Regions from separate parts of the Bradyrhizobium sp. JR4.3 genome, predicted to be linked through region 1. Evidence: predicted binding sites of a transcription regulator. Region 1 holds the regulator's gene; the other holds the start of a gene.

The links. The regulator PhoB, encoded in region 1, activates phosphate uptake and scavenging genes when phosphate is short. The targets are predictions, from matches to a motif close to TGTCATNNANCTGTCAT.
Region 2: a site for PhoB is predicted at 8,511-8,527, ahead of ABIB91_RS34975 (UDP-2,3-diacylglucosamine diphosphatase). Genes of this name have one in related genera too.

The regions. Positions count from the first base shown of each region.
Region 1 covers NZ_JBEPQF010000008.1:227,797-243,203, reverse strand. The annotation lists gene ABIB91_RS16110 (SDR family oxidoreductase) at 1-94, opposite strand, end outside; gene ABIB91_RS16105 (polysaccharide deacetylase family protein) at 316-1,374, opposite strand; gene ABIB91_RS16100 (OmpA family protein) at 1,539-2,933, shown strand; gene ABIB91_RS16095 (hypothetical protein) at 2,936-3,232, shown strand; gene ABIB91_RS16090 (TetR/AcrR family transcriptional regulator) at 3,353-3,943, shown strand; gene ABIB91_RS16085 (haloalkane dehalogenase) at 3,940-4,872, shown strand; gene ABIB91_RS16080 (hypothetical protein) at 4,900-5,031, opposite strand; gene ABIB91_RS16075 (putative bifunctional lysylphosphatidylglycerol flippase/synthetase) at 5,381-6,436, shown strand; gene ABIB91_RS16070 (ATP-binding protein) at 6,470-7,768, shown strand; gene pstS (phosphate ABC transporter substrate-binding protein PstS) at 7,912-8,925, shown strand; gene pstC (phosphate ABC transporter permease subunit PstC) at 9,025-10,014, shown strand; gene pstA (phosphate ABC transporter permease PstA) at 10,019-10,864, shown strand; gene pstB (phosphate ABC transporter ATP-binding protein PstB) at 10,861-11,685, shown strand; gene phoU (phosphate signaling complex protein PhoU) at 11,696-12,412, shown strand; gene phoB (phosphate regulon transcriptional regulator PhoB) at 12,436-13,143, shown strand; gene ABIB91_RS16035 (GcrA family cell cycle regulator) at 13,372-13,884, opposite strand; gene ABIB91_RS16030 (aspartate aminotransferase family protein) at 14,340-15,407, shown strand, end outside.
Region 2 covers NZ_JBEPQF010000036.1:51,681-67,087, reverse strand. The annotation lists gene ABIB91_RS35020 (SRPBCC family protein) at 1-220, shown strand, start outside; gene ABIB91_RS35015 (DUF1127 domain-containing protein) at 519-797, shown strand; gene ABIB91_RS35010 (xanthine dehydrogenase family protein molybdopterin-binding subunit) at 1,076-3,385, shown strand; gene ABIB91_RS35005 (c-type cytochrome) at 3,506-3,952, shown strand; gene ABIB91_RS35000 (cystathionine gamma-synthase family protein) at 4,293-5,588, shown strand; gene ABIB91_RS34995 (CHRD domain-containing protein) at 5,665-6,081, opposite strand; gene ABIB91_RS34990 (c-type cytochrome) at 6,237-7,166, shown strand; gene ABIB91_RS34985 (Lrp/AsnC ligand binding domain-containing protein) at 7,191-7,436, opposite strand; gene thiD (bifunctional hydroxymethylpyrimidine kinase/phosphomethylpyrimidine kinase) at 7,566-8,366, shown strand; gene ABIB91_RS34975 (UDP-2,3-diacylglucosamine diphosphatase) at 8,551-9,363, shown strand; gene ABIB91_RS34970 (glycosyltransferase family 4 protein) at 9,377-10,420, shown strand; gene ABIB91_RS34965 (threonine/serine dehydratase family protein) at 10,484-11,467, shown strand; gene ABIB91_RS34960 (caspase family protein) at 11,541-13,343, opposite strand; gene ABIB91_RS34955 (RbsD/FucU family protein) at 13,508-13,951, shown strand; gene ABIB91_RS34950 (antibiotic biosynthesis monooxygenase family protein) at 13,982-14,299, opposite strand; gene ABIB91_RS34945 (hypothetical protein) at 14,423-14,782, shown strand; gene ABIB91_RS34940 (ADP-ribosylation/crystallin J1) at 14,802-15,155, opposite strand; gene ABIB91_RS34935 (hypothetical protein) at 15,168-15,407, opposite strand, start outside.

The DNA of each region.
Region 1 (15,407 bases):
TGAGAAATCCCGCCGCGATCATCTTGCCGATGCCGCGCGAACCGCCGGTCACCAGTGCGACGCGGCCTTTGAGCGAGAACAGATCGTTGAACATGGTGCCTCCCTTTGTTTGCGCCGGTTGTGGGCGGGGTGGGGAGGGGAGTCAAGGAAGGCGCCGCATCGTCGTCCTGGCGAAAGCCAGGACCCATTACCCCAGGATAGGGTTGTTTGAATGAGCTGTGGCCCGAGCGCGTCGCAAAATGGACAGCGGTGGCAATGGGTCCTGGCTTTCGCCAGGACGACGGCTGAATTCGCGACGACAGCGGAGATTCGAAACTACGCCGCCGCGATCCTGCGGAAGCCGTTCCACATCGCAGTCGCGGCGCCCGAGGTCAGCACCGGCAGAATCCGCGTGTCCTGGTAATTGCCGTTGAGCGAGACCCGTGGCAGCGCGGTCATGTGGCCGGCGTTTTCGGCGAACAGCATGCCGGGCCGCGTCGTCACCGCGGTCTTGAAGCCGGCGGATGCAGCGAGCACGAATTCACGCTCGCCCGCCGCCTCGCGATCGCCATAGGGATAGGCCAGATGTTGAACGTTGCGGCCCAGCGCCTGCTCGATTCGCGCGCGGCTCACGGCCATCTCCTGCGTGGCGATCGCTTCGCTTTGCTTGGCGAGATTGCAATGGCTGACGGAATGCGCGCCGATCGTGACCAGGGGATCGGCGGCAAATGTCTTCACCTCCTCCCAGGACAGGCAGAGGCTGCGGCACAGCGCGGCCATGTCGACGCCGTATTTCGTGCAGAGCGCCTCGATCTCGCGCTTGAGATCGTGCTCGCCGGGCAGCGCGCGCAACCAGTCGTGCAGGCGGTCGAACGCCGCCTGCTTGGCGGCTGGCGCCGTCGCATCGAGCCGCAGCGCGGCATTGCCGATCGTCACCTCGATCTGCTCGGTCTTGGCGATGACGGCCTCCAGCGCCTCCCACCACAGCCGGCCCGTGCCCTCCGCGAAATCGCTGGCGACATAGACCGCCAGAGGCGCGTCAAATTCGCGCAGAACCGGCAGCGCAAAATCGAGATTGTCGCGATAGCCATCGTCGAGCGTGAAGGCGGCGAAGCGGCGGTCGAACCGGCGCCGCACCAGCCGCTCATGCAGCTCGTCCATGCTGACGATGTCGATCTCGCGCGAGCGCAGATGACGCAGGGTCGCGCGCAGGAATTCGGGGGTGACTTCGAGATGCCTGTTCGGCTGGAACGCCGCCGCGCGGGCCGGCCGCACGTGATGCAGCATGAAAATGGCGCCGACGCCCGACAAAAGCGGCCGCAACAGGTGGTGGGCGCCGCTGAAATAGAGTGCTTCCAGCCCGGCGCGGATGACGTTGTTACGGAGTTGTTTCATGACCCGCTGGCGGACTTTGGCATTCCGCCTTCAACTTACGGAAGAACCCTTGAAGAAAAAGTTATTCCAATTGTCCACGCCCGGCCTTCGGAAGGGCGTCATTTCCGGTTTGACAGCCCGCCAAGGGTTTGTTTTGTCTCCGGTTCCAGAGTTCGGGTCGTCGAATGCAGAAGGTTTTCAGGTGGGCCAGCAAATGGTGGCCGGGGCTCATCCCCCTGGCCGTCATGTGGGGATTTGCGGCCTGGAATAACACTTTGCCGGTCGAGGCGGACCTTTCCGCCCGCAGCTCGGCGGCTCTGAAGGACACCGTTCTGGACAAGACCCGGATCGCGGTGGACGGCCGCGACGTCAGCCTGGCTGCGGACGCGTTTTCCGAGGAGGGTCGCCGCGACGCTGTTGTGGCGGTCGAGACCGTCCCGGGCGTGCGCCTGGTCGACGACCGGACCCGCCTCGTGCCCGAGGCAAAGCCCTTCGTCTGGAACGCCGAACGCGACGTGGTGCGGGTTACGCTGTCAGGCTCCGCGCCCCTGCCGTCGATGAAGGGCCGCCTGACCGAGGCGGCCCGCAAGGAAGTCGGCGGTACCGAGGTGGCCGATCAGATGGGTTTGGCACGCGGCGCACCGCCGCGGTTCGAGGCGGCTGCGATGCTGCTGCTCGACCAGATCGGCAAGCTCAAGGATGGCAAGATCACGATCACGGACACCAAAGTCACTCTGTCGGGGATGGCGCGCGATCTCGGCGGCCGCGAAGCAGTCGCAGCGGCGCTCAAAAACCTGCCCGAGGGCTTTTCGATCGCCGCCAACGACGTCAAGGCGCCGCCTTACGTTTTCCAGGCCTACAAGGATCCGGTGGCCGCGACGGTGACGCTGACCGGCTATGTTCCCGACAACAATGTCCACGCGGCCATCGCCACCAGCGCGTCGCGGAAATTCTTCAACGAAAAAATCGTCGACAATCTCAAGGCCAGCGTCGGCGCGCCCGGCGCCTTCAGCCCCGCCGTGGTCGCGGCGCTCGGCGCGCTGTCGCGACTGTCGACCGGCACGCTCGTCGTGTCCGACCGCGAGGTGAAGCTGTCGGGCGACGCGCTCTATGAAGGTGCCGCCAACGACATCCGCGCAGGCCTCGGCAAGGATTTTCCGAAAAACTGGCAGTACAAGCCGGAAATCACGGTGAAACCCGCGGCCGGGCCGGTCGACGGCACCGTGTGCCAGCAATTGTTCTCGGAGCTCTTGGCCAAAGCCAAGATTCGCTTCGGGGCGAAGCGCGCCGAGATCGATCCGGATTCCGCCGGCATTCTCGATCATCTGATCGAGACGGCATTGCGATGTCCCACCACCAATATCGAAGTCGCCGGGCATACCGATGCCGACGGCGAGGATTCCTTCAACCAGGCACTCTCGGAGAAGCGTGCGCAGGCGGTGATCGACTACCTGGTCAGGGCCGGCCTGCCTGCCAACCGGTTCACCGCGGTCGGCTACGGCAGCACGCAGCCAGTCGCCGGCAATGACAGCGAAGACGCCAAGGCGCAGAACCGCCGCATCGAATTTCTGGTGAGGTGACGATGCCCTATCTCGTCTCGTTCCATCTGGGCTGGCTGATCGGCTCGCTGCTACTCGGCTTCTGCATGGGCTGGATCTCGGTGGTCCAACGCGGCAACGGCACCTCGAAGGTGACCGCGCGCTGGCTCGCCGTGCTTGTTGCCGGCCTGGTTGCGGCCTCGTTCGCGCATGTGGTCCCCGGTCGCTTCGGCTACTGGCTCGACCTCGGCCTGACCATGTTCGCCTGCTACCTCGTCGGCGCCGCCATCGGCGCCTGGCTGCGCGATCGGGTGGTCGCGCGCAGCATGCCGCCGGCCTGAGCGGCTGAGCCGAGAGGCAAACGCGCGCCCGCTATCGCGCTCATCACCTGCTCCGCCATCAGATTTCAAGGGCGAGGATGTGGCGCTTGACATCAATACGTACGTACGTATTATAACGCCATGCCAAAGCCCTCGCTCAAAGACGCCATTCTCGACGCCGGCCTGAAGGTCATGTTTCGGACCGGCTATCACGGCACCAGCGTGCGCGACGTCACCACTGCTGCGGGCGCGCCGCAGGGGTCCTTCACCAATCATTTCCGCTCAAAGGAAGCATTCGCCTCCGAGGTGCTCGACCGCTACTTCGAGATCACAAGGGCGCTGGTCGCCGAGGCGCTCGACGACACCTCGCTGACCCCGCGGGCGCGGCTGAAGCGCTACCTGGACATCATCACTGGCCGGCTCGAAGCGGACGGCTACGGCCGCGGCTGCCTGATTGGCGATCTCAGCCTGGAGGCGACCGGCAGCAGCGAGATGCTGCGCGCGCGCCTTGCGGCCATCTTTGCTGAATGGCGCATGCCGTTCGCCGCCTGCATCAGGGATGCCCAAACCAGCGGCGAGATTGCCTCCGATTTCGAGCCTGAGGAGCTCGCCGACTTCCTGCTCGCGTCCTGGCAGGGCGCGATCCTGCGCATGAAGGTCGACCGCAATCCGAAAGCGCTCGAACGTTTCAAGACCATCGCATTCCAAACCGTGTTCAAGGAGCTGACATGACCAAGCAGATCGAGATCAAGATTCGCAAAGCGTCCGTCCTCGGAAGCAGCATGGCCTATCGTGAGACAGGCGCGCAGAACGCGCCGGTCGCGCTCTTCCTGCACGGCAATCCGACTTCCTCGTACATCTGGCGCAACATCATGCCCTTGGTCTCACCGGTCGCGCATTGCCTCGCGCCCGACAACATCGGCTTCGGTCAGTCCGATAAGCCCGACATCGACTACCGCTTCTTCGATCACGTCCGCTATCTCGATGCCTTCATCGAACAGCGCGGTATCACGTCGGCCTATCTCGTCGCGCAGGATTGGGGCACGGCGCTCGCATTTCATCTTGCGGAGCGCCGCCCGGATTTCGTGCGCGGCCTTGCCTTCATGGAATTCATCCGTCCGATGCCGACCTGGCAGGACTTCCACGACACAGAAGTTGCCGCAGAGCAGGAGCACGCCGGGGCGGCGCGGGCGGCCTTCCGCAAATTCAGGACGCCGGGCGAGGGCGAGGCGATGATCCTCGAGGCGAATGCCTTCGTCGAGCGCGTGCTGCCGGGCGGCATCGTGCGCAAGCTCAGCGAGGACGAGATGGCGCCCTATCGCACGCCGTTCCTGACACCGGAGAGCCGCCGGCCCGTTCTTGCGCTTCCGCGCGAACTGCCGATCGCAGGCGAGCCTGCTGACGTCTATGAGGCGCTCCAGTCCGCGCATGCAGCGCTGACCGCGTCGTCCTATCCAAAGCTCCTGTTCACCGGCGAGCCCGGAGCTCTGGTCGCACCGGAATTTGCCGAACGGTTTGCAGCCTCCCTGAAGCACTGCGCGCTGGTTCGTCTCGGCGCCGGCCTGCATTTCCTCCAGGAGGATCACCCCGAGGCGATCGGGCGCTCCGTCGCCGGCTGGATCGCGGGCATCGAGGCGGTGCGCCCGCAGCTTGCGGCCTGAGCAGAACGCTACCTCCGAACGACATGCTCATCGCGGCCGCTGGCCGGCGGCCGCGATGACGTCTGTGATGTCGCAGTGCAACCGGATGATCGAGCGCGAGCCGTCGGCCACGTAATCGTGCGCGCCGCAGCGGCCGCGCGCGGAGCGACCCTCTTTCAACAGCGGAATCCCGCCCATAGATTGATTTCGACTTAAGCCGTGACGGAACATTGTACGGCCGAAATCATCAAAACTTCATGGCGTCTGCGCAGGATTGCCATGGAGATTCGCGTCAGGCTTGCCGCCGAAAGCGCCAAACCGTGCATCAGGAGCCCGCAACCTGCCTAAAACCTTGAAGCCACGACTTTTTGTTCGAATTGTCGAATTCCACTCCGCCCCAAAACGCGCTAGTGGAGGGGCAGGGGGCATGCGCGATGCCGGAGCCGCTGACGAGGATTCGTCGAGTGCCCGTGCGTCGTCCGCCTGTTCGCTGGCCACCCCGGCCGCTGAAGCGTTGTTCGAGGTCTAGATGCTGGAAGCCATACGCAGAGCGATGACGTTTCTGCGCCAGAAGCAAATCCTGCATAAGCTTGGAGTTGTGATCAGCGTCGCGGTCATCGGCATCGCTTGCTATGTGCTTTACCACATGCTGCGCGGCATCGATGTCAACGAGGTCCTCGAAGCGATCAAGAGCACCGAGCCGAGCCAGATTGCGCTGGCGGCTTTGTTCGTCGCCGCGGGCTATTTCACGCTGACCTTCTATGACCTGTTCGCCGTGCGCGCGATCGGCCACGCCCACGTGCCCTATCGGATTAACGCGCTCGCCGCCTTCACCAGCTATTCGATCGGCCACAATGTCGGCGCCAGCGTCTTCACTGGCGGCGCGGTGCGCTACCGCATCTATTCGGCCTATGGGCTGAACGCGATCGATGTCGCAAAAATCTGCTTCCTCGCCGGCCTGACCTTCTGGCTCGGCAACGCCGCGGTGCTCGGCCTCGGCATCTCCTATCATCCGGAGGCTGCGGCCTCGATCGACATGCTTCCGCCCTGGCTGAACCGGATGCTGGCGATGATGATCATCGTCGGGCTGGTCGCCTACGTGGTCTGGGTCTGGACCCAGCCCCGGATGGTCGGCCGCGGGCCCTGGACCGTGATGCTGCCGGGCGGCCCGCTGACGCTGCTCCAGATCGCGATCGGCATCATCGATCTCGGCTTCTGCGCGCTGGCGATGTACGTGCTGGTCCCGGACGAGCCCAATCTCGGCTTCGTGGTGGTCGCGGTGATCTTCGTCTCGGCCACGCTGCTCGGCTTTGCCAGCCATTCGCCCGGAGGCCTTGGCGTGTTCGACGCGGCCATGCTGGTCGGGCTCTGGCAGATGGACCGCGAGGAGCTGCTGGGCGGGATGCTGCTGTTCCGCGTCCTCTATTATCTGTCCCCTTTCGTCATATCTGTAATCTTGCTGACGTTTCGCGAAGTTATCATCGGCGCACGATCGAAGCGCCTGCAGCAGGCGGCGCTCAAGCTCGACCCCGGGCCCGCGCCTGAAGCCGCTTACGTGAGAAAGCGCAGCGACAGCGGCGCCTGACCGGCGCAACGTCCTTTGGAGAAGCCCGCCCCGATGGCGATCGACGCCCCATCTTCTCCCTCCTCCCAGCCCTGGTCCGACCGGCTGCGGCACTCGACCGTCATCCTGATCGCCGCGGCGTTGGCGCTGTCGGTGGTGGTCTCGCTGGGCGAATTGTCGGCACTGCATGCCATCGCGGTTTTCCTCTGCGTCGCGGTCGCAGCGCTGATCCCGTGGCGCCTGCACGATACCGCCGCCTCGCGCGAAGAGACCCGCCGCGTCAACCCGGTCGAGAGCGCGGCGGTCGCCGCGGTGGTTGCCGGCATGCCCGATCCCGCGGTGCTGCTCGACCGCGCCGGCCGCGTCATCCATCTCAACGCCGCAGCCGCCCAGCTCGCGCCGGCGCTGCGCCGAAATGAGCTCGCTCAGTTCGCGCTGCGCTCGCCCGAGATCATCACGGCGCTGCGCGAGTCGATCGCGACCACCGAGCCGCGGCGCGCGACCTATCTCGACCATGTCCCGGTCGATCGCTGGATGGAGCTGACCATCACGCCGGTGCCGGTGCCGACCACCTTCGGCGGCGCCGACAAATGCATGCTGATGACCTTCCACGACCAGACGCCGCTGCGTCGGGTCGAGGAGATGCGGGCCGATTTCGTCGCCAATGCCAGCCACGAGCTGCGCACGCCGCTGGCCGCGCTGTCCGGCTTCATCGACACGCTCCAGGGCCAGGCCAAGGACGATCCCAAGGCGCGCGAGCGCTTCCTCGGCATCATGCACAACCAGGCCACCCGGATGGCGCGCCTGATCGACGATCTGCTGTCGCTGTCGCGGGTGGAACTGTCCGCCCATGTGCGGCCCGACACCCTGGTCGACCTGCTGCCGATCATCTTGCAGGTCGCCGACGGGCTCGAGCCGCTGGCGCGGGAACGCCAGGTCGAGGTCGAGACCCAGCTCCCTGAGACCCCGGTACTGATCGCGGGGGACCGCGAGGAGCTGCTCCGCCTGTTCGAGAATTTGATCGAGAACGCGCTCAAATACGGCGCCGCGGGCGGTCGCGTCATCGTGTCGCTGATGCCAGGCGCCGCCCCTGATGGAACTCAGGAAATCCGGGTCCTGGTCCGGGATTTCGGCCCCGGCATCGCGCCGGAGCACCTGCCGCGGCTGACCGAACGGTTCTACCGGGTCGATGTCGGCGACAGCCGCTCGCAGGGCGGCACCGGCCTCGGATTATCGCTGGTGAAACATATTCTTAACCGCCATCGCGGCCGGCTTTTGATCGAAAGCGTGCCCAAACAGGGCGCCACTTTCACCGCCTGTTTCCCCCAGGGCAAGCCTGCGGCTCTGAGCTAAATTCCAGCGATTTCAGCTGCTTAACGCTGTCATCCGACTGTCACCAAACCTTCGTAAAAGCTCAGCTGTCCGCTCCTAAAGGGGCGGCACGGGGAGCGCGATCGGGCGCGGATGGCGCTTCGCTCCCCTGTATGGAGACCAGCATGAATTTCCTCAAAACACTCGTCGCTGCTGGCATCGTCGCCGCATCGACGACGGCGGCCTTTGCTGCCGATATCACCGGTGCCGGTGCGACGTTCCCGTTCCCGATCTATTCCAAATGGGCTGACGCCTATAAGAAGGAGACCGGCAACGGTCTGAACTACCAGTCGATCGGCTCCGGCGGCGGCATCAAGCAGATCCAGGCCAAAACCGTGACCTTCGGCGCCAGCGACGCGCCGCTCAAGGCCGAGCAGCTCGAGAAGGACGGCCTCGTCCAGTGGCCGATGGTGATGGGTGCCATCGTTCCCGTCGTCAACATCGAGGGCGTGAAGCCCGGCGAGATGGTGTTCGACGGCGAGACGCTGGCCAGCATCTATCTCGGCAAGATCACCAAATGGGATGACGCCGCGATCAAGAAGCTCAACCCGAACGTGAAGCTGCCCTCGGAGGCCATCACCGTGGTCCGCCGTTCGGACGGCTCTGGCACCACCTTCAACTTCACCAACTACCTCGCCAAGGCCAGCGCGGACTGGAAGAGCAAGGTCGGTGAGGGTACCGCGGTCGAGTGGCCGGTCGGCGTCGGCGCCAAGGGCAACGAAGGCGTGTCCGGCAACATCAGCCAGACCAAGAACTCGATCGGCTACGTCGAGTACGCCTATGCCAAGCAGAACAAGCTGACCTACACCGGCCTCGTCAACAAGGCCGGCAAGCCGGTGCAGCCCACCGTCGAAGCGTTCCAGGCGGCCGCCTCCAACGCCGACTGGGCCAAGGCGCCCGGCTACTACGTCATCCTGACCGACCAGCCCGGCGAGAAATCCTGGCCGATCACGGCGGCGACCTTCATCCTCATGCACAAGGACGCCACCGACAAGGCGGCCTCGCAGGAAGCCATCAAGTTCTTCCGCTGGGCCTTCAAGAACGGCGGCAAGGCGGCTGAAGAGCTCGACTACATCCCGATGCCGGACCCGGTCGTTCAGCTGATCGAGAAGACCTGGGCTGCCGAAATCAAGAGCTAGCTTCGCGACGCTCGTGCCCCGGATGCGCTGCGCCGCATCCGGGGCACGGACCAACAAAAAAACGTATGCTATTTAGTACAGGGGATCGGCGTGGCAGAGATGGCCGTTCAGAGCGATGTAATCGACGACGCCGGACCGTATGATCGCGCCAAGGCCTTGAGCGCGTTCAAGCTCGGCGACGTCACCTTCTACTGGATCACGCGGCTCTCCGCGATCTCGGTGCTTCTGATACTCGGCGGCATCATCATTTCGCTGATCGTCGGCGCCTTCCCGGCGATGAAGGAATTCGGGGTCTCGTTCCTGTGGACGCAGCGCTGGGCACCGTCGGCCGATCCGCCGGTGCTCGGCGCGCTCGGGCCAATGTACGGCACGCTCGTCACCTCCTTCATCGCGATGCTGATCGCCATCCCCGTGGGTCTCGGCATTGCGATCTTCCTCACCGAGCTCTGCCCGCAATGGCTGCGCCGCCCGATCGGCATGGCGATCGAGCTGCTCGCCGGCATCCCCTCGATCATCTACGGCATGTGGGGCTTCTTCGTGTTGGGTCCGTTCCTCGCCAACACGTTCCAGCCCTTCATGATCAAGATCTTCGACGGCGTGCCCGTGCTGGGCGCGATCTTCGCAGGTCCCCCGTCCTATCTCAGCCTGTTCAATGCCGCGCTGATCCTCGCCATCATGGTGCTGCCCTTCATCACCTCGATCTCGGTCGACGTGTTCAAGACCGTGCCTCCGGTCCTGAAGGAAGCCGCCTACGGCGTTGGCTGCACCACCTGGGAAGTCGTCCGCAGCGTGGTGATCCCCTACACCCGCGTCGGCGTCATCGGCGGCGTCATGCTGGCGCTCGGCCGAGCGCTCGGCGAGACCATGGCGGTGACCTTCATCATCGGCAACTCGTTCCGGATCTCGTCGTCGATCTTCGCGCCGGGCACCACGATCTCGGCGGCGATCGCATCCGAGTTCGCCGAGAGCGACGGCCTGCACCAGTCCGGCCTGATCCTGCTCGGTCTCCTGCTGTTCGTGCTGACCTTCTTCGTGCTTGCAGCGGCGCGGCTGATGCTGATGCGGCTGGAAAAGAAGGCGGGGAACTAGCGCCATGAATCCGATCTATTCACGCCGCCGCCGCAAGGACATCGTCGTTCGCGGGCTCTGCATCGCCGCAACGGCCTTCGGCGTCACCTGGCTCGCGCTGATCCTGATCACGCTGCTCTACAACGGACTGGCGGGACTCAACGTCCAGCTGTTCACCGAGAACACGCCGCCACCCGGATCGAATGAGGGCGGTCTGCTCAACGCCATCGTCGGCTCGCTGATCATGACCGTGATTGGCGTCGGCATCGGCGCGCCGCTCGGCATGTTCGCCGGGACTTATCTCGCCGAATACGGCCGCAATGACCGGCTGACCTCGGTGATCCGCTTCATCAACGACATCCTGCTCTCGGCGCCCTCGATCATCATCGGCCTGTTCATCTATGGCGCGGTGGTCGTGCCGATGCGCGGCTTCTCGGCGATCGCAGGCTCGCTCGCGCTCGCGGTCATCGTGATCCCGGTGGTGCTGCGCACGACCGAGGACATGCTGCTGCTGGTGCCGAACGCGTTGCGCGAGGCGGCCTCGGCGCTCGGCCTGCCGCGTTCGCTGGTGATCAAGCGGATCGCTTATCGCGCCGCGCGCTCCGGCCTTATCACCGGCGTGCTGCTCGCGACCGCTCGCGTCGCCGGTGAAACCGCGCCGCTGCTGTTCACCGCGCTGTCGAACCAGTTCTTCAGCCTCGGCCTGAACAAGACGATGGCGAACCTGCCGGTCACCATCAACAACTTCGTGCAGAGCCCCTATGCCTACTGGAAACAGCTGGCCTGGAGCGGGGCGCTGCTCATCACCCTGACCGTTCTTGCCCTTAATATTGGCGCGCGCATCCTTGGCGCCGAGAGGACCGCAAAATGAGTGATCTTTCAGTATCGTCGATGAGCGCGGCCGGTGGGCTGCCCCACGCGCCAGTGCTGCCGGAGGCGCCCCCGAAGGTGACCGTGCGCAACCTGAACTTCTATTACGGCGAGCACCACGCGCTGAAGAACATCAACCTGACGCTCGGCGCCAATCGCGTCACGGCGTTCATCGGTCCGTCGGGCTGCGGCAAGTCGACCCTGCTGCGCATCTTCAACCGGATGTACGACCTCTATCCCGGCCAGCGCGCCACCGGTCAGCTGATGCTCGACCAGACCAACATCCTCGACGGCAAGCTGGACCTCAATTTGCTGCGCGCCCGCGTCGGCATGGTGTTCCAGAAGCCGACGCCGTTCCCGATGACGATCTACGAGAACATCGCGTTCGGCATCCGCCTGTATGAGAAGATCTCGAAGTCCGAAATGGACGGCCGCGTCGAGAAGGCGCTGCGCGGCGGCGCGCTGTGGAACGAGGTCAAGGACAAGCTCAACGCCTCCGGCCTGTCGCTCTCCGGCGGCCAGCAGCAGCGCCTCTGCATCGCCCGCACCGTCGCGGTGCGGCCCGAGGTGATCCTGTTCGACGAACCCTGTTCGGCGCTCGACCCGATCTCGACCGCCAAGGTCGAGGAGCTGATCCAGGAGCTGTCCGAGGATTACACGATCGCGATCGTCACCCACAACATGCAGCAGGCGGCGCGCGTCTCCGACAAGACCGCCTTCATGTATCTCGGCGAGCTGATCGAGTTCGACGACACCAGCAAGATCTTCACGTCGCCGACCGACCGGCGCACGCAGGATTACATCACCGGCCGGTTCGGCTAGGAGACGCGACATGGCTTCCGAACATACCGCAAAGGCTTTCGACACCGACCTCCAGGAACTCACCCGCCTGGTCGCCGAGATGGGCGGCATCGCCGAGCGCATGATCGTCGAGTCCGTCGACGCGCTGATCCGCCGCGACGTCCCGCTCGGCCAGCGCGTCGTCGCCATCGACACCGAGCTCGACGCGCTGCAGAAGCGCATCGAGGAGCGTGCGGTGCTCACCATCGCCCGCCGCCAGCCGATGGCGGTCGATCTGCGCGAGATCGTCGGCGCCATGCGCGTCGCGACCGATCTCGAGCGCATCGGCGACCTCGCCAAGAACATGGGCAAGCGCGTCGCGGCGCTGGAGACGGACTTCCATCCGCTCAAGCTGTTCCGCGGCCTCGAGCACATGACCGACCTCGTGCAGCAGCAGGTCAAGTCGGTGCTGGACGCCTATGCCGCGCATGATTTGCCGGCGGCGATGGCGGTGTGGAAGGGCGACGAGGAAGTCGACGCCATCTGCACCTCGTTGTTCCGCGAGCTCCTCACCTACATGATGGAGGATCCGCGCAACATCTCGTTCTGTATTCACCTGATGTTCTGCGCCAAGAACATCGAGCGGATCGGCGACCACGCCACCAACATCGCCGAGACCGTGTTCTACATGATCGAGGGCCAGGCGATCACCGACAAGCGGCCGAAGGGCGACATGACGACCTTCGCCAACACGGTACCGAACACCTGAAGACTTAAGGGAGCGACGACCCGATGGGCGCACGCATTATGGTGGTTGAGGACGAGGAAGCCCTGACCGAGCTTCTCCGCTACAACCTCGAAGGCGACGGCTATGACGTCGAGACGGTGATGCGCGGCGACGACGCCGACACCCGCCTCAAGGAGCACATCCCCGATCTGATCGTGCTCGACTGGATGCTGCCGGGCCTGTCAGGCATCGAACTGTGCCGCCGGCTTCGCACCCGTCCCGAGACCAAGCAGCTCCCGATCATCATGCTCACCGCGCGCGGCGAGGAGAGCGAGCGGGTGCGGGGTCTTGCGACCGGCGCCGACGATTACATCGTCAAGCCGTTCTCGGTGCCGGAGCTGCTGGCACGCGTGAAGGGCCTGCTGCGGCGTGCAAGCCCGGAGCGGCTCGCCACCGTGCTTGCCTTTGGCGACATCGAGCTCGACCGTGACAAGCGCCGCGTGGCGCGATCGGGCCGGCCGATCGATCTCGGTCCGACCGAATATCGCCTGTTGGAGTTCTTCCTGGAGCATCCGGGCCGGGTGTTCTCGCGCGAGCAGCTGCTCGACAGCGTCTGGGGCCGCGACATCTATATCGACGAGCGCACCGTCGACGTGCATATCGGCCGTCTGCGCAAGCTGCTCAATCTCGGCCGCGAACAGGACCCGATCCGCACCGTCCGCGGCGCCGGCTACGCGCTGGATGATCGGTTTGCCAAGGCGGAGCAGGTGTAGGGTTGCAGGCTCGTTTGTTGGCGAGCTGTCCCTGCATTCTCCGATGTCGTCCCGGACAAGCGAGCGAAGCGAGCGCTGATCCGGGACCCATAACCACAGGGAGTGGTTTGGCGAAGACTCAGAGTTACCCCTTTCGCACGACTACTGCGTGCTCGGAGTATGGGTCCTGGCTTTCGCCAGGACGACACTGAAATTATTGAACTGTCTTTGCGCGACGACTTGCCGTGATTACCGCGGACCCGGCTTCACCGGTGCGCGGCGCCGATCCGACGCCGGCTGGTACGCAACACGCGAGTGCTGGGCACAATAGGGCAGGCCGGACAGCGCCCGTCCACCGCAGAAGAAGAAGTCCGGGCTCGAGGGATCGCCGACCGGCCAGTGGCAGGTCGCCTCGTTCAATTCGAGCAGCGACAGCCGCTGGCTCATCGGCACCACGTTGTCGTAGGTGACCGGATCCGGCTCAGCCTCGACCTCGAAGGCCTGCGCCAGCGCGGTGTTGCCGCGCGAGATCGGGCGGCTCACCCGCATCATGTGCTGCGCGGGGCGCGCCTTGCGCGGCCGGGGCGCTGCCGATGATGGGCTCTTGGCGCGGCCCGAAAGACCGAGCCTGTGCACTTTGCCGATCACGGCATTGCGGGTCACATTGCCGAGCTCCGCCGCGATCTGGCTGGCCGAAAGTCCGGCCTCCCAGAGCTTTTTCAGCTGCTCGACGCGATCATCGGACCAGGTCAAAACCGTCATTGCACCCTTTCCCTCGCTGCGCGCCAGCCATCCTGGGGCCTCGCAGCGAATGCCTAAGCCTTCAAAAACCCGTGCCGCCAGAATCCCTTAAGGCTCGCCGGGCGCGTCTTGAACGCCCGAACGTTTACGCCGGTACATAAGGACTTAAAGATCAGAACCACTGCACGAGATGTCGTATCTGACAATCCAAACGCTACAATATGGCGTGACTCCCGCGCAAGAGTCCGCCGACTCGCTTCCACATGTTCCGTGGCTAAATCCCGCAAAATCGGCACCGCAAGACTACGGATTCAGCGTTTCGCGAGGCTTTCCGGGCGGCATTGACACCCGATTCACCAGGCCTAAGATAGTCGCACGTGCCGCCCTCAAGAGGCGGCACGTTTCGTTTTCCGGGCCGGTCGATGGTGCGTTGCGTAATGCACGCTCACACCGTCCGCAACATTCAAGTGACCGTCATGACTAACAGCGCAGCGCCGCATTTGCTCCCCGTTTTCGCCAGGTCCGACCTCGGTTTCGAGCGTGGCGAAGGCTGCTGGCTGATCGCGACCAATGGCGAGCGCTATCTCGATTTCACCTCCGGGGTGGCGGTGAATGCGCTCGGCCATGCCCATCCGGCGCTGGTCGCGGCGTTGCAGGAACAGGCCACGAAGCTCTGGCACATGTCGAACCTGTTCCAGAGCCCGGACGGCGAAAAGCTTGCCGCGCGCCTGTGCAATGAAAGTTTCGCGGACTTCGTGTTCTTCTGCAATTCCGGCGCCGAAGCGCTGGAATGCGTGATCAAGATCGTGCGCCGCTATCACGCCGCGAAGGGCCATCCAGACCGCTATCGCATGATCACCTTCGAAGGCGCCTTCCATGGCCGCACGCTGGCGACGCTGGCCGCGACGGGTTCGGCAAAATATCTCGAAGGTTTCGGCCCACCCATGGAGGGCTTCGACCAGGTCGCGCATGGCGATCTCGAGGCAGTGAAAAAGGCGATCGGTCCGCAGACCGCCGGCATCCTGATCGAGCCGATCCAGGGCGAGGGCGGTGTGCGTTCGGCAACGCCCGCCTTCCTGAGGGCGTTGCGCCAGCTCTGCGACGAGCGCGGCCTGTTGCTCGCCTTCGACGAGGTGCAGACCGGCATGGGCCGCACCGGCGATCTGTTCGCATACCGCCGCCTTGGCGTCGAACCTGACGTGATGTCGCTGGCCAAGGCGCTCGGCGGCGGCTTCCCGATCGGCGCCTGCCTTGCGACCGCGGAAGCGGCGTCCGGCATGACGCCGGGCTCGCACGGCTCGACCTTCGGCGGCAATCCGCTCGCGATCGCGGCGGCGAATACCGTGCTCGACGTCATGCTCAAGCCCGGCTTCTTCGACCACGTGCAGAGGATGTCGCTGCTGCTCAAGCAGAAGCTCGCTTCCGTGATCGACCGTCATGGCGATGTCGTCAGCGAAGTGCGCGGCGAGGGCCTCCTGATCGGCATCAAGGCCGTGGTGCCCTCCGGCGATCTCGTTGCCGCCTTGCGCGACCAAAAACTGCTC
Region 2 (15,407 bases), on a different contig from region 1:
GGGCTTTGACTTCGCCGGTACCTACACTAAAATCATCGAGCACAAGCGGATCGAATACGCGTTCGGCGAGCGAAAAGCCGAAGTCGAGTTTGTGCCCGGCCCGAAGGGCGTTCTCGTCCGCGTGGTCTTCGATGGCGAATCGACGCACTCGGTCGAGCAGCAGCAAGGTGGTTGGCAGGCAATCCTCGACAACTTCGCACGATACGTGGAAGCGAAGTAGACGAAGTACTGAGGGCGTGTGTAGGGGCAAGAAAGCGCTTGAGTAAGGGGTTCGCTTCCAGGCTGCAACCGACCTCTACACATCTCTTGATTTTGCGCGATTGCTGTGGTAATCGCAGCGCATGATCAAATCAGTGCGCAAACTCAACCGCAACCACATGACCCGCTTCGGCTGGGCCGTGGAAGGAGTCGTGCGCTAGGAATTCGACGACGACATCTTTTCACCAGGCCCCGCCGGCATCGGACGGGGCCTTTTGTTTGGTCACGCTTCCCTGCCGGCACAACAGCAGGAGCGTCCGATGCCACCCCAACAGACGAACATCACATCCGAGGCCGAGGGGCTGCCCCTCGAACTTGCATCGACGCGGAGCATCCCAGGGTTGCTCGCGCGATACTGGCGTGCGCTCCAGGACTGGCGCTGGCGACGCGGCCCACAAATCGCCTTGCAGGACTTGAGTGACAGAGAGCTGATGGATATCGGCTTGACGCGTGGCGAGCTCGACTACATCTCGCCTGAACGGGCTATCGATAGGCTGAGGGATCGCGCCACGGATCTATGGAGCCGCGGGGGGATGTAAATGATCAGTCATCCAAAGCGGACATGCGCTTTGTGAGCAAGCAGTCGTTAGCACGGCTGCTTGTTCTCAGGCGTGCACTGCGGGGTGGGTTCGGCAACTATCATGCCATCAAGCGGACCGATCCTCACAGCGAAATGACCGAGTTGCGGCTCTTCCGTTCCATCCTGCTCTGACATGTAAGGGCGGTGGATGGTTTTCGCATGGCTAAACCCGTTTGCCTTGCCAGTTTTTCCACGGCAATATGTCGGCAAAACAACCATGAGAAACGGGACGAGAAAATGGCGGCTCCCATCAAGTTCGGCGTTGGCCAAAGTGTGTTGCGCAAGGAGGATGACGCGCTGATCCGCGGCAAGGGCCGCTATACCGACGATTATGCGCCGCAGGCCGCTTTGCGCTGCCTGATGCTGCGCTCGCCGCATGCGCATGCCAAATACACCATCGATGCGAGCCGCGCCCGCGGCTTGCCCGGCGTTGCGCTGATCCTGACCGCGGCCGACGTCGCCGATCTCGGTGACCTGCCGTGCCTGTTCAATCTCGAGACCGACCCGTTCAAGGGCCCGCCTTACCCGATCCTCGCCAAGGACGAGGTTCGCCATGTCGGCGATTCCATTGCCTTCGTCGTGGCCGAGACCATCGACCAGGCCCGCGACGCGATCGAGGCGATCGACGTCAAATGGAGCCCGCTGCCGGCGGTGACCGGGGTCGTCAACGCCGTGAAGAAGGGCGCAGCCTTGGTCTGGCCGGACAAGCCCGGCAACGTGCTGTTCGACGTCTCGATCGGTGACAAGAAAGCGACCGAAGCGGCGTTTGCCAAAGCGCATACGGTGGCCGAGATCTCGATCGTCAATCCGCGCGTGGTGGCGAACTTCATGGAAACGCGCGCGGCAGTGTGCGAATACGACGCCAAGCGCGACCATCTGACGCTGACGGTCGGCAGTCAGGGTAGCCATCGCCTGCGCGATATCCTCTGCCAGAACGTGCTCAACATCCCGACCGACAAGATGCGGGTGATCTGCCCCGACGTCGGCGGCGGCTTCGGCACGAAGCTGTTTCCCTATCGGGAATATGCCCTGTTGGCAGTCGCCGCGCGAAAGCTGAAGAAGGCGGTGAAATGGGCGGCCGACCGCACCGAGCATTTCATGGGCGATGCGCAGGGCCGCGACAACGTCACCACCGCGAAGATGGCGCTGGCCGAGGACGGCAAGTTCCTCGCGATGGATTGCGACCTGATGGGTGACATGGGCGCGTATCTGTCGACCTTCGGGCCCTATATCCCGCATGGCGGCGCCGGCATGCTGCCGGGCCTCTATGACATCCAGGCGTTCCACTGCCGGGTGCGCACCATCTTCACCAACAGCGTGCCGGTCGATGCCTATCGCGGCGCCGGGCGGCCTGAGGCTGCTTACGTCATCGAACGTCTGGTGGACGCCTGCGCGCGAAAACTCGACATGACGCCGGATGCCATCCGCCGCAAGAATTTCATCCAGCCGAAGGCGCTGCCCTACAAGACCGCGACCGGCAAGGTCTACGATTCCGGCGACTTCGCCGCGCATCTGAAGCGCGCGATGGAGATCGCCGAGTGGAAGGAGTTTGGCAAGCGCGCCAAGGCGGCCAAGAAGAATGGCCTGATCCGCGGCATCGGACTTGCGAGCTATGTCGAGGTCTGCGGCACCATGGGCGAGGAGACCGCCAATGTGCGGATGGACCCCAATGGCGATATCACCGTCCTGATCGGCACGCAGTCGAGCGGGCAGGGCCATCAGACCGCCTATGCGCAGATCGTCGCCGAGCAGTTCGGCGTGGCGCCCGAGCGCGTGCACGTCCACCAGGGCGACACCGACATGATCGCGACCGGGCTGGGGACCGGCGGCTCGGCTTCGATCCCGTCAGGCGGTGTCAGCGTCGAGCGTGCGACCCGCGAGCTCGGCGCGCGGCTCAAGGAGATCGCAGCGCAGGCGCTGGAAGCTAGTGCCGGCGACCTCGAGATTACCGATGGGCTGGTGCGCATCGCCGGCACCGACCGTTCGATCTCGTTCGCCGACCTCGCCAAGCGTCCCGGCGTCGATCCGTCGAAGCTCAATGCGAGCGCGACCTTTGCCAGCGCCGACGGCACCTATCCCAACGGCACCCATGTCGCGGAGGTCGAGATTGATCCGGCCACCGGCATTATCAAAATCGTCAACTACGTGATCGTCGACGATTTCGGCATGACGCTCAATCCGCTGCTGCTGGCCGGGCAGGTCCATGGCGGCGCCATGCAGGGCATCGGCCAGGCGTTGATGGAGCAGGTGGTCTATGGCGCGGGCGACGGCCAGCTGGTCACCGCGACCTTCATGGACTACGCGCTGCCGCGCGCGGCGGACGGGCCAGCCTTCGTGTTCGAGACGGCCAACGTTCCCTGCAAGACCAATCCGCTGGGGGTGAAGGGTGCGGGCGAGGCGGGCGCGATCGGGTCCTGCCCGGCCGTCGTCAATGCCATCGTCGACGGGCTCTGGCGCGAATACAAGATCGACCACATCGATATGCCGGCGACCCCGGAGCGGGTGTGGATCGCCGTCAACGAGCACCATCGCCGCCACAGCCTGTGACAATTTTTCAGGGAATGAAATCTGCCGAGCGGTGTTGGCCCCATTGAGGGGTCGGCACGATCGTGCAGCACGGCGATCCTGCATCAAGGCAATCCTGCATCAAGGAAAGGGACTTTGCGAATGAAGCGAGTGTTGGTTGTTGGGGGCGCGCTCCTGCTCGGCATGGGCGCGGTTTGGGCACAACAGGACTCCGTCAAGGAGGTCCAGACCCTGATGAAGGGCAACGGCAAGAACGCCGGCGCAGTGGCGGCGATGGTCAAGGGCGAGAAGCCCTACGACCAGGCCACGGTGGACAGCGCGCTGGCACAGTTCGAGGACACCGCCAAGAAGCTGCCGAACCTGTTTCCCGCGAGCACAAAGGGCATGAAGCCCGAGGGCGACTACAGCGCCTCGCCGAAGGTCTGGGAGGACAAGGCCGGATTCGATGCCAAGGTCGCGAGCTTCGTCAAGGTCGTTGGCGAGGCCAAGGGCAAGATCAAGGATTTGGACTCGCTCAAGGCGAATTTCCCCGCGGTCGGCAAGGAATGCGGCGGCTGCCACGAGACGTTTCGCGTGAAGAACGGCTGAGGCAAGAAAAAGATTCGTAGCCCGGATGGAGCGCAGCGCAATCCGGGAAATCCATCCGCGCCGACAGACTGCCCCGGATTGCGCTTCGCTCCATCCGGGCTACTGGGAATCGGGAAAAAGCGGTTGCGACAGCAGCCGCTTTTTTCATGTCCGCGTGCCGCCGCTGGAAATTCTGTTCGCAAGGCCTGACGGATCGCCGCCGGAGCAGCTATCTTTGCTCCAGCCGCCGCGGCATTGGCGTGAGCTTTTGACGCCGACGCATCCCGCTCCTGACTCATTCAGGACATCAGGAGTTCCAACCCGCGGCGAGCACCTCAAATCAGCAACAGCGAGACAAGCCATGGTAAAACCGTTCCCGTCGAAGACGCACATCGGCAACCATATGCTGCATCCGGAAACGCTGATGCTCACCTATGGCTATGATCCGCAATTGTCGGAAGGCGCGGTCAAGCCGCCGGTGTTCCTGACCTCGACCTTCGTGTTCAAGACGGCCGAGGACGGGCAGGACTTCTTCGATTTCGTCTCCGGCCGGCGCGAGCCGCCGGAAGGGATGGGCGCGGGCCTGGTCTATTCGCGTTTCAATCACCCCAACAGCGAAATCGTCGAGGACAGGCTCGCGATCTACGAGCGCACCGAGAGCTGCGCGCTGTTCTCGTCGGGTATGGCGGCGATCGCGACCACGATTCTGGCGTTCGTTCGCCCCGGCGATGTCATTCTGCACTCCCAGCCGCTCTATGGCGGGACGGAAACCCTGCTGACGAATACGCTTGCGCGTCTGTCGATCGGCGCCGTCGGCTTCGCCGATGGCGTTGACGAAGCCGTGGTCGGCCAGGCCGCGGAGGAGGCCATGCGCAAGGGCCGGGTTTCGATGATTCTGATCGAAACTCCGGCCAACCCCACCAACGGGCTGGTCGACATCGCGATGATGCGGCGTGTCGCCGAGACCATCGGAAAGACCCAAGGACACGTTCCGATCATCGCCTGCGACAATACGCTGCTCGGACCGGTGTTTCAGCGGCCGATCGAGCACGGCGCGGATATTTCGCTGTACTCGCTCACGAAATATGTCGGCGGACATTCAGATCTGATCGCGGGCGCCGCGCTCGGCGCGAAGGCGGTCGTGAAGGGCATCAAGGCGCTCCGGGGCGCCATCGGCACCCAGCTCGATCCGCATTCCTGCTGGATGATCAACCGCTCGCTCGAGACGCTGAGCCTGCGCATGGAAAAGGCCGACGCGAATGCGCGCCTCGTGGCGGACTATCTGCGCGATCATCCAAAAGTGGCCAAGGTGCACTATCTCGGTCATCACGAGGCGGCGTCGCCGGATGGACTTGTGTTTGCGCGGCAATGCACAGGGGCGGGGTCCACGTTCTCGTTCGACATCGTCGGCGGCAAGGCCGCCGCCATGAAATTCCTCAATGCGCTGCAGATCCTCAAGCTGGCGGTGAGCCTCGGTGGAACGGAGTCGCTTGCGAGCCTGCCCGCCACCATGACCCACTCCGGCGTTCCCGCCGACATCCGCCGGAAAATCGGTGTGCTCGATTCCACGATCCGGCTGTCGATCGGCATCGAACACCCGTCGGATTTGATCGCCGACCTCGCGCAGGCGCTGAACGCAGCCGAACCTGAGGTGTGATGTCTGCGCCAGGGTTACGGGGAATCGAAAAGGGCGGCTGCTATGGCAGCCGCCCTTTTGCTGGTCTGTGCGAAGTTTACTTCGTCACCTGACCGCGGATCTCGCCGCCTGGATTGGCCGCGGTGTGGATGTTGACGTAGAGCTTGCCGCCGAGCAGATCGGCGGCCTGCGCGTCGGTCAGTGTCGCCGAGCCCTCGGCCGGGCTGGTGGCAGCGCCGGGAATCGGGATCGCGACGCCGGCGTTCTTGCCGGGCTCGGCGGGTCCGTGGAAATGCGCGGCGGTAGCGGGGCCGGACAGGCCGGAATAGGTGACTTTCCAGGACAGCTTCTTGCTGGCGGCGTCGTAATCCAGATCAGCCGTTCCGGTGCCGCTGCTGGTCGTTGCGGGGACCTCGGACTTGGCGTCGAGCGTTGCTTTCAGCTTTTCCGCGCTGGCCGAACCCGCAAAAGCAACGGCGCCAAGCACTGACATGGCGATGACGATCTTGTTCATGGTTTTTCTCCCTGCTGAACCCGTTTGGGCTGCCAAACTTCCAACAGCCAGCATTTCAGTTTATTCCCGTTTCAGGCCGCGGTGGGCTAAATTCTTCGTGGCTGGAGCCGCGAGGGCATCGGTCATAAGCTTCGCCGCGACGACGAAAGGACCGCATGTTGCGACGAACAATCTCCGTGGCGCTGCTCGCCGCACTCGCCGCAGCGGGCGTCTATTGGTGGCTCAGCGCGCCGGTGGTGGCGGCCGCCGGCACCGCGCCTGCCCGCGTGCCTGATCTTGCCAATGGCCAGGTGATGTTCAACGCCGGCGGCTGCGCCTCATGCCATGCCGTCCCCGACCAGCCCGATCGTCTCAGGCTCGGCGGCGGCGTCGCGATCAAGTCGCCGTTCGGAACGTTCTACGCGCCGAATATCTCGTCCGATCCGACGGACGGCATCGGCAAATGGAGCGAGGCCGAATTCGTCAACGCGGTGATGCACGGGGTCGCGCCGGACGGGCGGCATTATTTTCCGGCCTTTCCCTACACGTCCTATCAGCACGCCAGGCGCGAGGACGTGCTCGATCTCTTTGCCTATCTGAAAACGCTGCCGGCCGTTGCAGGCAAGGTGCGCGACCACGACGTGCGCTTTCCGTTCAACATCCGGCGCAACGTCGGCATCTGGAAATTCTTATTTCTGGACGGCAAGCCCTTCGTCGCCAACAGCGCGAAGTCGCCGCAGTGGAATCGCGGCGCTTATCTCGTCAACAGTTTTGGCCATTGCGCGGAATGCCACAGCCCGCGCAATGCGCTTGGCGGCATCATCGCCGGACAACGCTTCGCTGGCGGTCCCAATCCGGAAGGCGAGGGATGGGTGCCCAACATCACCCAGAAGGGCCTCGGCGAGTGGAGCGCGAAGGATATTGCCTATTTCCTGAAGACCGGCGAATTGCCCGACGGCGACAGCGTCGGCGGCGCGATGACGCGGGTGATCAAGAACACCTCGCAATTGCCGGAGGACGATCTCGCGGCGATGGCGGATTATCTCAAATCGCTGCCGCCGGTGGACGGTCCGCCGCGTCCCAAGCGCAAGGAGGGCGGCGCCTGATCAGGCCCGCCCTTTTCCGGACGGTCAACTCGCGCCAAACGCCTTGAAGGTGATGATGGTGAGGGTGTCCTGGATGCCGGGCAGCACCTGCACCTTCTCGTTGACGAAGTGGCCGATATCGGTGTCGTTGTCGACGTAGAACTTCACCAGCAGGTCGTATTGACCGGCCGTGGAATAGATCTCGGAGGCGATCTCGGCTTCGGCAAGCGCATTGGCGACCACATAGGATTGGCCGAGCTTGCATTTGATCTGGACGAAAAAGGGAACCATCGCGGTCACTCCGAAAGCATATCTGGCGGCTAATAGGCCAAACCCGGCCGGATTTAGCAAGCGAACTTGCTGGGTTGAGGCAGGCGCGCTAGGACGGGCCATGGCTTCGAAAACGCGGAAAATCGCCCCATGACGACGCCCGTCGCGCTGACCATTGCCGGCTCCGATTCGAGCGGCGGCGCCGGCATCCAGGCCGACCTGAAGACCTTTGCTGCGCTTGGCGTCTTTGGCGCTTCCGCCATCACGGCGCTGACCGCGCAGAACACCCGCGGCGTCACCGGCATTCACGCGGTGCCCGCCGAATTCGTCACCGCGCAGATCGACGCGGTGTTTTCCGATCTCGAGGTCGGCGCGGTCAAGATCGGGATGGTGGCGCAAGCCGCCAGCATCGATGCGATCGCGGCCGCGCTGTCGCGCTGGGCACCCCGGCATGTCGTGCTCGATCCCGTGATGGTGGCGACATCGGGTGATCGCCTGCTCGCGTCCGAAGCCGTCGACGCGCTGCGCATCAAACTGATGCCGCTGGCCTCGGTGATCACACCCAATCTGCCCGAGGCCGCGGCTCTGCTCGACGAACCGGTCGCGGCCAGCGAGGCTGAGATCGAGAGCCAGGGGCGCCGACTGCTGGCGCTCGGTTGCCGGGCAGTCCTGATCAAGGGCGGGCACGGCGAGGGCGCCGAGAGCATCGACTATCTCGTCGATGCCAGCACCACGATCGCGCTCGCCGCGCCGCGCGTTGCCACTCGCAACACCCATGGCACCGGCTGCTCGCTGTCCTCGGCGGTCGCCGCCGGGCTCGCCAGGGGCGAGGATCTCGAGCACGCCGTGCGCAACGCCAAGACCTGGATCAGCGCGGCGATCGCGGCCGCCGACCGCTTCAGCGTCGGCCACGGCCACGGCCCGATCCATCATTTCCACAAATTTTACTGACGCCGCTCGCGAGCGCGCCGCAGTTCCGGGTTCTTGCGGAGGGCGCTGAGGCGCCATGTCGCCTGATTGTCGCATGCGACTGATATTCGCGGGGTGGGCGAGGCAAGCGCGATTCGGTTCCGAAGGTGCCTCAAAGGTTCAATTGGTCATCCCCCTGTCACGGGACATTGTTACAGGCTGGCGCATGGGAAGTTACGATGTGAGTGACGAGAGCCCGGAGCGGCGCTTTCGCACGTTGTTCATCTCCGACGTTCATCTCGGAGCCCGCGGTTCTCAAGCCGACCTTCTGCTCGACTTCCTGCGTTTCCATGATGCCGACACGATCTATCTCGTCGGCGACATCGTCGACGGCTGGGCGCTGAAATCGAGCTGGCATTGGCCGCAATCGCATAACGACCTGGTCCAGAAGCTTTTGCGCAAGGCGCGCAAGGGCGCCAAGGTGATCTACATCCCCGGCAATCACGACGAGTTCCTGCGCAACTATTACGGCACACATTTCGGCGGCATCGACGTGGTCGAGAACACCGTCCACACCGGTGCGGACGGCAAGCGCTATCTCGTCATCCACGGCGACATCTTCGACCTCGTGGTGCAGAACGCACGCTGGCTCGCCCATCTCGGCGACAAGGCCTACGACTTCGCGATCCAGCTCAATCGCTTTGTCAACTTCTTCCGGCGCATGTTCAAGGTGCCCTATTGGTCGCTGTCGCAATGGGCGAAGCAGAAAGTCAAGAACGCCGTCAACTATATCGGCGCGTTCGAGCAGGCGCTCGCCGCCGAGGCGCGGCGCCACGATGCCGACGGCGTGATCTGCGGCCACATCCATTACGCGGTGATCCGCGACGAGGGCGGTATCCGCTACATGAACTGCGGTGACTGGGTCGAGAGCTGCACGGCGCTGGTCGAGCACGACGACGGCCATTTCGAGATCATCACCTGGGCGGACCAGGCCGAGAAGCCGGCACAGGTCCCGCAGGTTGCAGCCAGAGCTGCATGACAAGGGCAGCCTGATGCGCATCCTGGTCGCGACCGACGCCTGGCACCCGCAAGTCAACGGTGTGGTTCGGACGCTGACCAAGCTTGCCGACGCCGCCAAAAGTCTCGACGTCGAATTCTCGTTCCTGACGCCGCAATCGTTCCGCACCTTTGCGATGCCGAGCTACCGCGACGTGCGGCTGGCCATGCCGCGCCCGGGCAGAATCGCGAAGCTGATCGAAGAGGCGCACCCCGACAGCATCCACATCGCGACCGAGGGGCCGATCGGCCTGATGGTCCGGCGCTATTGCCGCCAGCGCAAGCTGCCCTTCACGACCAGCTTCCACACCCGCTTTCCCGAATATGTCCGCGCCCGCGTGCCGGTGCCGGGCTCGCTGATCTGGCGGGCACTGCGCCGATTCCACAGCCCCAGCCGCGCCGTGATGGCGGCAACGCCGGCGCTCGCCAGCGAGCTGACCGAGCGCGGCTTCGACAATGTCGTGCTGTGGCCGCGCGGCGTCGATACCCATTTGTTCCATCCCCGCGCGATCGATCTCTGCTTGCCGGCACCGGTGTTCCTCTCGGTCGGCCGGGTCGCGGTGGAGAAGAATCTCGAGGCGTTCCTCGACCTCGACCTGCCCGGCACCAAGGTGATCGTCGGCGATGGTCCGGCGCGTGTCGCGCTGGAGGAGGCCTATCCGGATGCGATCTTCCTCGGCGAAAAGCATGGCGAGGAACTGGCGGACATTTACGCTGCCGCCGATGTCTTCGTGTTTCCGAGCAAGACCGACACGTTCGGCCTCGTTCTGCTCGAGGCGCTGGCGAGCGGCCTGCCGGTCGCGGCGTTTCCGGTGAAGGGGCCCCGCGACGTGATCGGCGATGCGCCGGTCGGCGCACTCGATCACGATCTGCGCAGCGCCTGCTTCGCCGCACTCGACATCTCCCGGCAGGACTGCGTCGAATTCGCCGCCAACTACACCTGGGAGGCCTCGGCCCGGGCTTTTATCGACAGCATTTTGGCGGTCGGTGCCGTGATGCCCGGCCGGAACGGGGCAGAACCGGCGCGATTCGTCGCCTGAGGGGACGAAATCCTCGCGCGGAGATGTCTTGCTCGCGCCTCATCCGCCGCGATAACATCAGGCATGACAGAACAGCTCCTCCCGATCGGCCCTGCCGATATCGATGCCGCAGCCCGCGTGATCGCACCCTTCGCCGTCCGCACCCCGCTGTTGTCCTTTCCCGTGCTCAACGAACGCGTCGGCGCAAAGGTCTATCTCAAGCCGGAGATGCTCCAGCGCACCGGCTCGTTCAAGTTCCGCGGTGCCTTCAACAAGGTCGCCTCGATCCCGCAGGACAAGCGAGCCGGCGGCGTGGTCGCGTTCTCCTCCGGAAACCATGCCCAAGGCGTGGCGGCGGCGGCAAAGATCCTCGACATGCAGGCGACCATCGTGATGCCCGCGGATGCGCCGTTGTCGAAGCGCGAGCGCACCAAATCCTACGGTGCAGAGGTCGTGCTGTACGAGCGCGACCGCGACGACCGCGAGGCGATCTCGCGCGGCATCGCCGAGAAGCGCGGCGCGACACTGGTCAGGCCCTATGATGATCCCTTCGTGATCGCCGGCCAGGGCACCGCCGGCCGCGAAATCGCGGAAGACATGGCGGCACTCGGTCTTGCCCCTGACATCGTGGTAGCGCCGGCCTCCGGCGGCGGCCTGATCGCGGGCGTCGCGACGGCCGTGAAGGCACGCTTTCCGCTGGCCCAAATCGTTGTGGCCGAACCCGAGGCGTTCGACGATCACGGCCTGTCGCTGACTGCGGGTCATCGCGAGCCGCACGGGCCGGCAGGCCGCACCATCTGCGACGCGCTGATGGCCCTGATCCCCGGCGAGATGACGTTCGCGATCAACAGCAAACTGCTCGCACGCGGCGTGACAGCGTCGGACAAGGAAGTCGGCGCGGCCGTCGCGTTTGCCTATCGCGAGCTGAAGCTCGTGGTCGAACCGGGCGGAGCGGTCGGCCTGGCCGCGTTGCTTGCGGGACGACTTGATGTTGCCGGCAAGAACGTCGTCATCGTGCTCTCCGGCGGCAATGTGGATGCGGATTTGTTTGCCGAGCTGGTGGCCTGATAATCTAATTTTCTGACATGAAGAAGGGCAGAGCGTCACCGCTCTGCCCTTTGTCGTGTGTGGCCGACCGCGATCAGTGCATGAAGCCGCGGTGGTTGTTGCCGCCGTTGCCACCCTGGCTCTGGTTCATCGACTGCCGAAAGTTGTTGCCGCCATTGTTGACCATGCGATTGGTCTCGTTGAACTGCGGGTGGTTGTTGTTCTGCACCTGCACCTTGTTCACGGGGTTGTCGCTAATCTTGGCGCCGTTGTTGATGCGGATCGGGTTGTTCTGCGTCTGAACGTTGACGGGCTTCGTGTCGATGGTCGTGCCGCCCTTGCCGACATTCACCGGCATGCTCACGATCTTGCCTGGATTGCCACTGATTGTGCCGTTGCCAGTACCGTTCGGCGTCTTGTTGGTCGCAGGCAGCGTCACGATCTTGCCGATGCCGCCATTGTTGTTGGTGGTGTTGGTCGGCGCGGGCAGGGTGACGATCTTGCCCGGGGTCTGCGACGGCGTGCCGTTCTGCTGGTTGGGCTGGTTGTTGCCCGCCGGCAGGTTGACGATCTGGCCGCCATTGCCGAGCTTGCCGATGCCGTTGTTGTCGCCCGACTTCTGCACGATCGGCAAATTGCCGTTCACTTGCGCACCGCCATTACCCTGCTGCAGCGGCATGTATTTGGGCTGGCCGAGATTGCCAATCTTGAAGGTCGGGGCGATATTCTGCGGCGCCAGGAACTTGGTCGCCTGCATCAAGGGGATCTGCTTCGGCTGCATCTGGAGCTTGAGCGCGACCTGCGCATAGGGCGTGTTGCCGTAGCTGTCGTAGAAATTCTTGTATCCGAGCGGCGAGTTCGCGAGCACCGCCTTGTGCCAGGCCTGCGTGAGCAGCAGGTTGTTGAGCAGCCAGCGGACGTGGTCGCACAGCGGGTCGTGCGGATACATCGTGATGAACTCCTGATAGTACTCCGGCCGTGCTTCGGACACCACGTAGTCATAGGCCTGGCGGGTCGAGCGGCTCGGCAGGTTGGAGGCCATCTGCACGACAGGCGCATTCACGGGCGCGCGGTTGGCGGCGACAGCTGTGTCGCCGAAGAAGGTGAAGTCCGACGTCAGCGACGAGCTCTCCCACGGGATCTGCGCGCCGCTGGTGGTCTGGTTCACTTCGAGGCGCACGCGCTTGAACAGTTGCTCGATCGGCACGTTGGGCTCGCGCGCGACGTTCAGGAAGGCCTGCGTGTAGGGGCTGTGACCGCCGGTGCCGTCCTGCGCTTCCGCGCCCGGCGCGGTCGAGTAACCGACGATCGAACCGTTCGGCGCATCGACGATCGCCAAGCCGCGGCCGGCATCGTTCACGTTCGGAAACGGGTTGTTGCGGCAGGCATCGAGGATGACGATGCGCATGCGGCTCGGGATCGTCTCCAGCGTCGACATCACGTCGACCAGACGGACGGAGTTGTTGACGAGCTCGGTCTGGCTCGAGACCTTGGCGTCGACGGGAACGAGGTAGTTCTCGCCGGCGAGCTGCACGCCGTGACCGGCGTAGTAGACCATCGCCACCGTGTTCGGACCGCGCGCCGACACTTTGGCGGAGAAATCCTGCACCACGCGAAGCATGTCGTTCTGGGTCAGGTCGGTCGCGGCGACCACTTCGAACCCGGCCGAATTCAGGAACTTCGCCATCGAGTCCGCGTCATTGTCGGGGTTGGCGAGCTGCGGCGCGTTCTGGTAGTTCGAATTGCCGATCACCAACGCGACGCGCTGTTCCGGGCCTTGCAGCGCGGTGGGGGCCGGCTCGACCGGGGCGACTTGCGCGGAAACAGGGCCGGAGGCGAAGCCGAACAGACTTCCCAAAAGGCCTGCAGTCATCAGGAAAGATTTTAGGCGGAACATGGCGTGCTCCTTTGGCACTGATCTCGATACGAGATTGGTTGCCGGCAAGCTTGGCCGCGTTCGACTTTGAGGTCCGTGATCGCCATCACCATGGTAGGCTGCGTGATCTGAATCACGCTTGGAACCCGCCAAGGTGGGTGCACGATGGGAGGACAGTCCGTCACATGCTGAAATCGATCGATCCGATCCTCACGCCAGATCTGCTCTGGCTGCTGGCGTCCATGGGCCATGGCGACGATCTCGCTTTCGTCGATGCCAATCACCCCTCTGCGCGCATCGCGCAGAGCACGCATTCGCAGCGCCTGATCCAGTTGCCGGGCATCAGCATGCAGACCGCGATTCGCGCCATCATGTCGGTCTATCCGCTCGACGATTTCGATCCCGATCCGGTCCGCGTGATGATGCCGGTCGACGATCCCAGCCGCGTCCCCGACGTGCAGCGCACGGTGCTCGCGGAGATCGAGCGTGCCGCCGGCCGGCCCGTCACGCCCGGAAAACTCTCGCGGCCGGATTTTTATCGCGCGGCGGCGGCGAGCTTTGGCGTCGTACAGGTCGGCGACAGCAGCAGTTACGGATGCTTCCTGATCAGGAAGGGTGTGATCAGCTAGCAGCGCGCGATCGAATGATGCGGAACGGCGTCACGCGTGCTCGAATGGTCCGACCTCGCGGATCACCTTGCAGATCTGCAGGAAGCCGCTGGCGTAGAACTCGGCATGTCCCCGCTTCATCGTCTCGACATGTTCGGGGTGAGTGCGCCAGGCTTCGAGCGCTTCCTCCGAGGCAAAACGGAACACGGTGAGCTCCTCGCCGTCCTCGGCCTTGAACGACTTGACCGACACAAAGCCGGGAAGACGGCTGACGATGTCGTACATGCGCGCGCCGAGCCGGTCGTGTTCGTCGACAGAGGCGCCGTCACGCAATTGCAGATCGCCAATGACAATCACTTCGCCAATCATGTTTCCTTGACCCTCGGTGATGGATTTCCGTTCCCGATCTCTTCGGTTTCGCGATGGGCTTTGTTACATCGCCCACCCGAATTTTGAATGGCCTGCCGGCATCCGACTGTCTATGGTCGGTCCATGTCGCGCTTTATGTGTCTATCTGTCGCTATCGTCCTATCGCTGCTGCCGGCTGTCGCGCCGGCTGCTTCAATCCAAAAGCGTCCCAAGCAAGCCTGGCATGGCTACGGCTTCCTGCCGGGCTATCGCCAGCCGCTGAGCAACAGCATTCCGCTCTATAAGCAGAAGGAAGCGATGCGGCGGATGTCGCCCAGCGACCGACGCCATTGGTACATCGATCCAGTTCCGCAATATTACGGCTGGGATGGTGAGTGGCGCTATTTCGGCCGGCCCGGCTTCGGCGGCGGCCGCTACAATGGCGGCAGTTTTGGCCCGTGCTGGACGCGGACGCCGATTGGCGCGGTGTGGAATTGCGGATGAGGGGCTGAGCGCGCAGCGGCTAGGGGAAGCTGCGGACGACCTCGATCAGGCCGACGATTGCGGTATTGAAGGCATCGAGGTCCTCGGCCGGAATCCAGTACTCCAGATGTGAGCGGCCGCCCGCCTCCTGCACGTCGTACTTCGCGATGAAGCTGCGCTCGACCTCGAAACGTGTCACAAAGCCCGAGCCGCTCGCCGGGACATTCCAATTGCGCGCGATCTTGATGGCGTAGTCTTCCGTCAGCACCGGATAGTAGATCGGCTGGTCCGGCAGGCGCGGCGGAAACGCGCGCATGCCGGATTGCTGGATCAGCTCCAGGTCTTTCGGTCCGACGGGACGCCAGAGGGTGAGGGTGTCTTCCACGGAGGACATAGCTGCGCCCCCTTACGAGAAGAACGCGATCTTCTCGGCCTGGGTCATGCGGCGGATTGGCGCCATGGGGTCGTTTGCGGCGGCGCGGGGCTTTTGCAGGATGCCGCTGGCGAGGATGGTGGCGCCAAGTGAGGCTTCCGGAACCGGCGACGTCATCGGCAGCGTCGTGGCCTGCGCCGCGCCGAATGTCGCGGTGGCCGCCATGACCGGCGCCGGCTGCTCCATCACTTCGGCGGCGGCTTCCGCAATGGC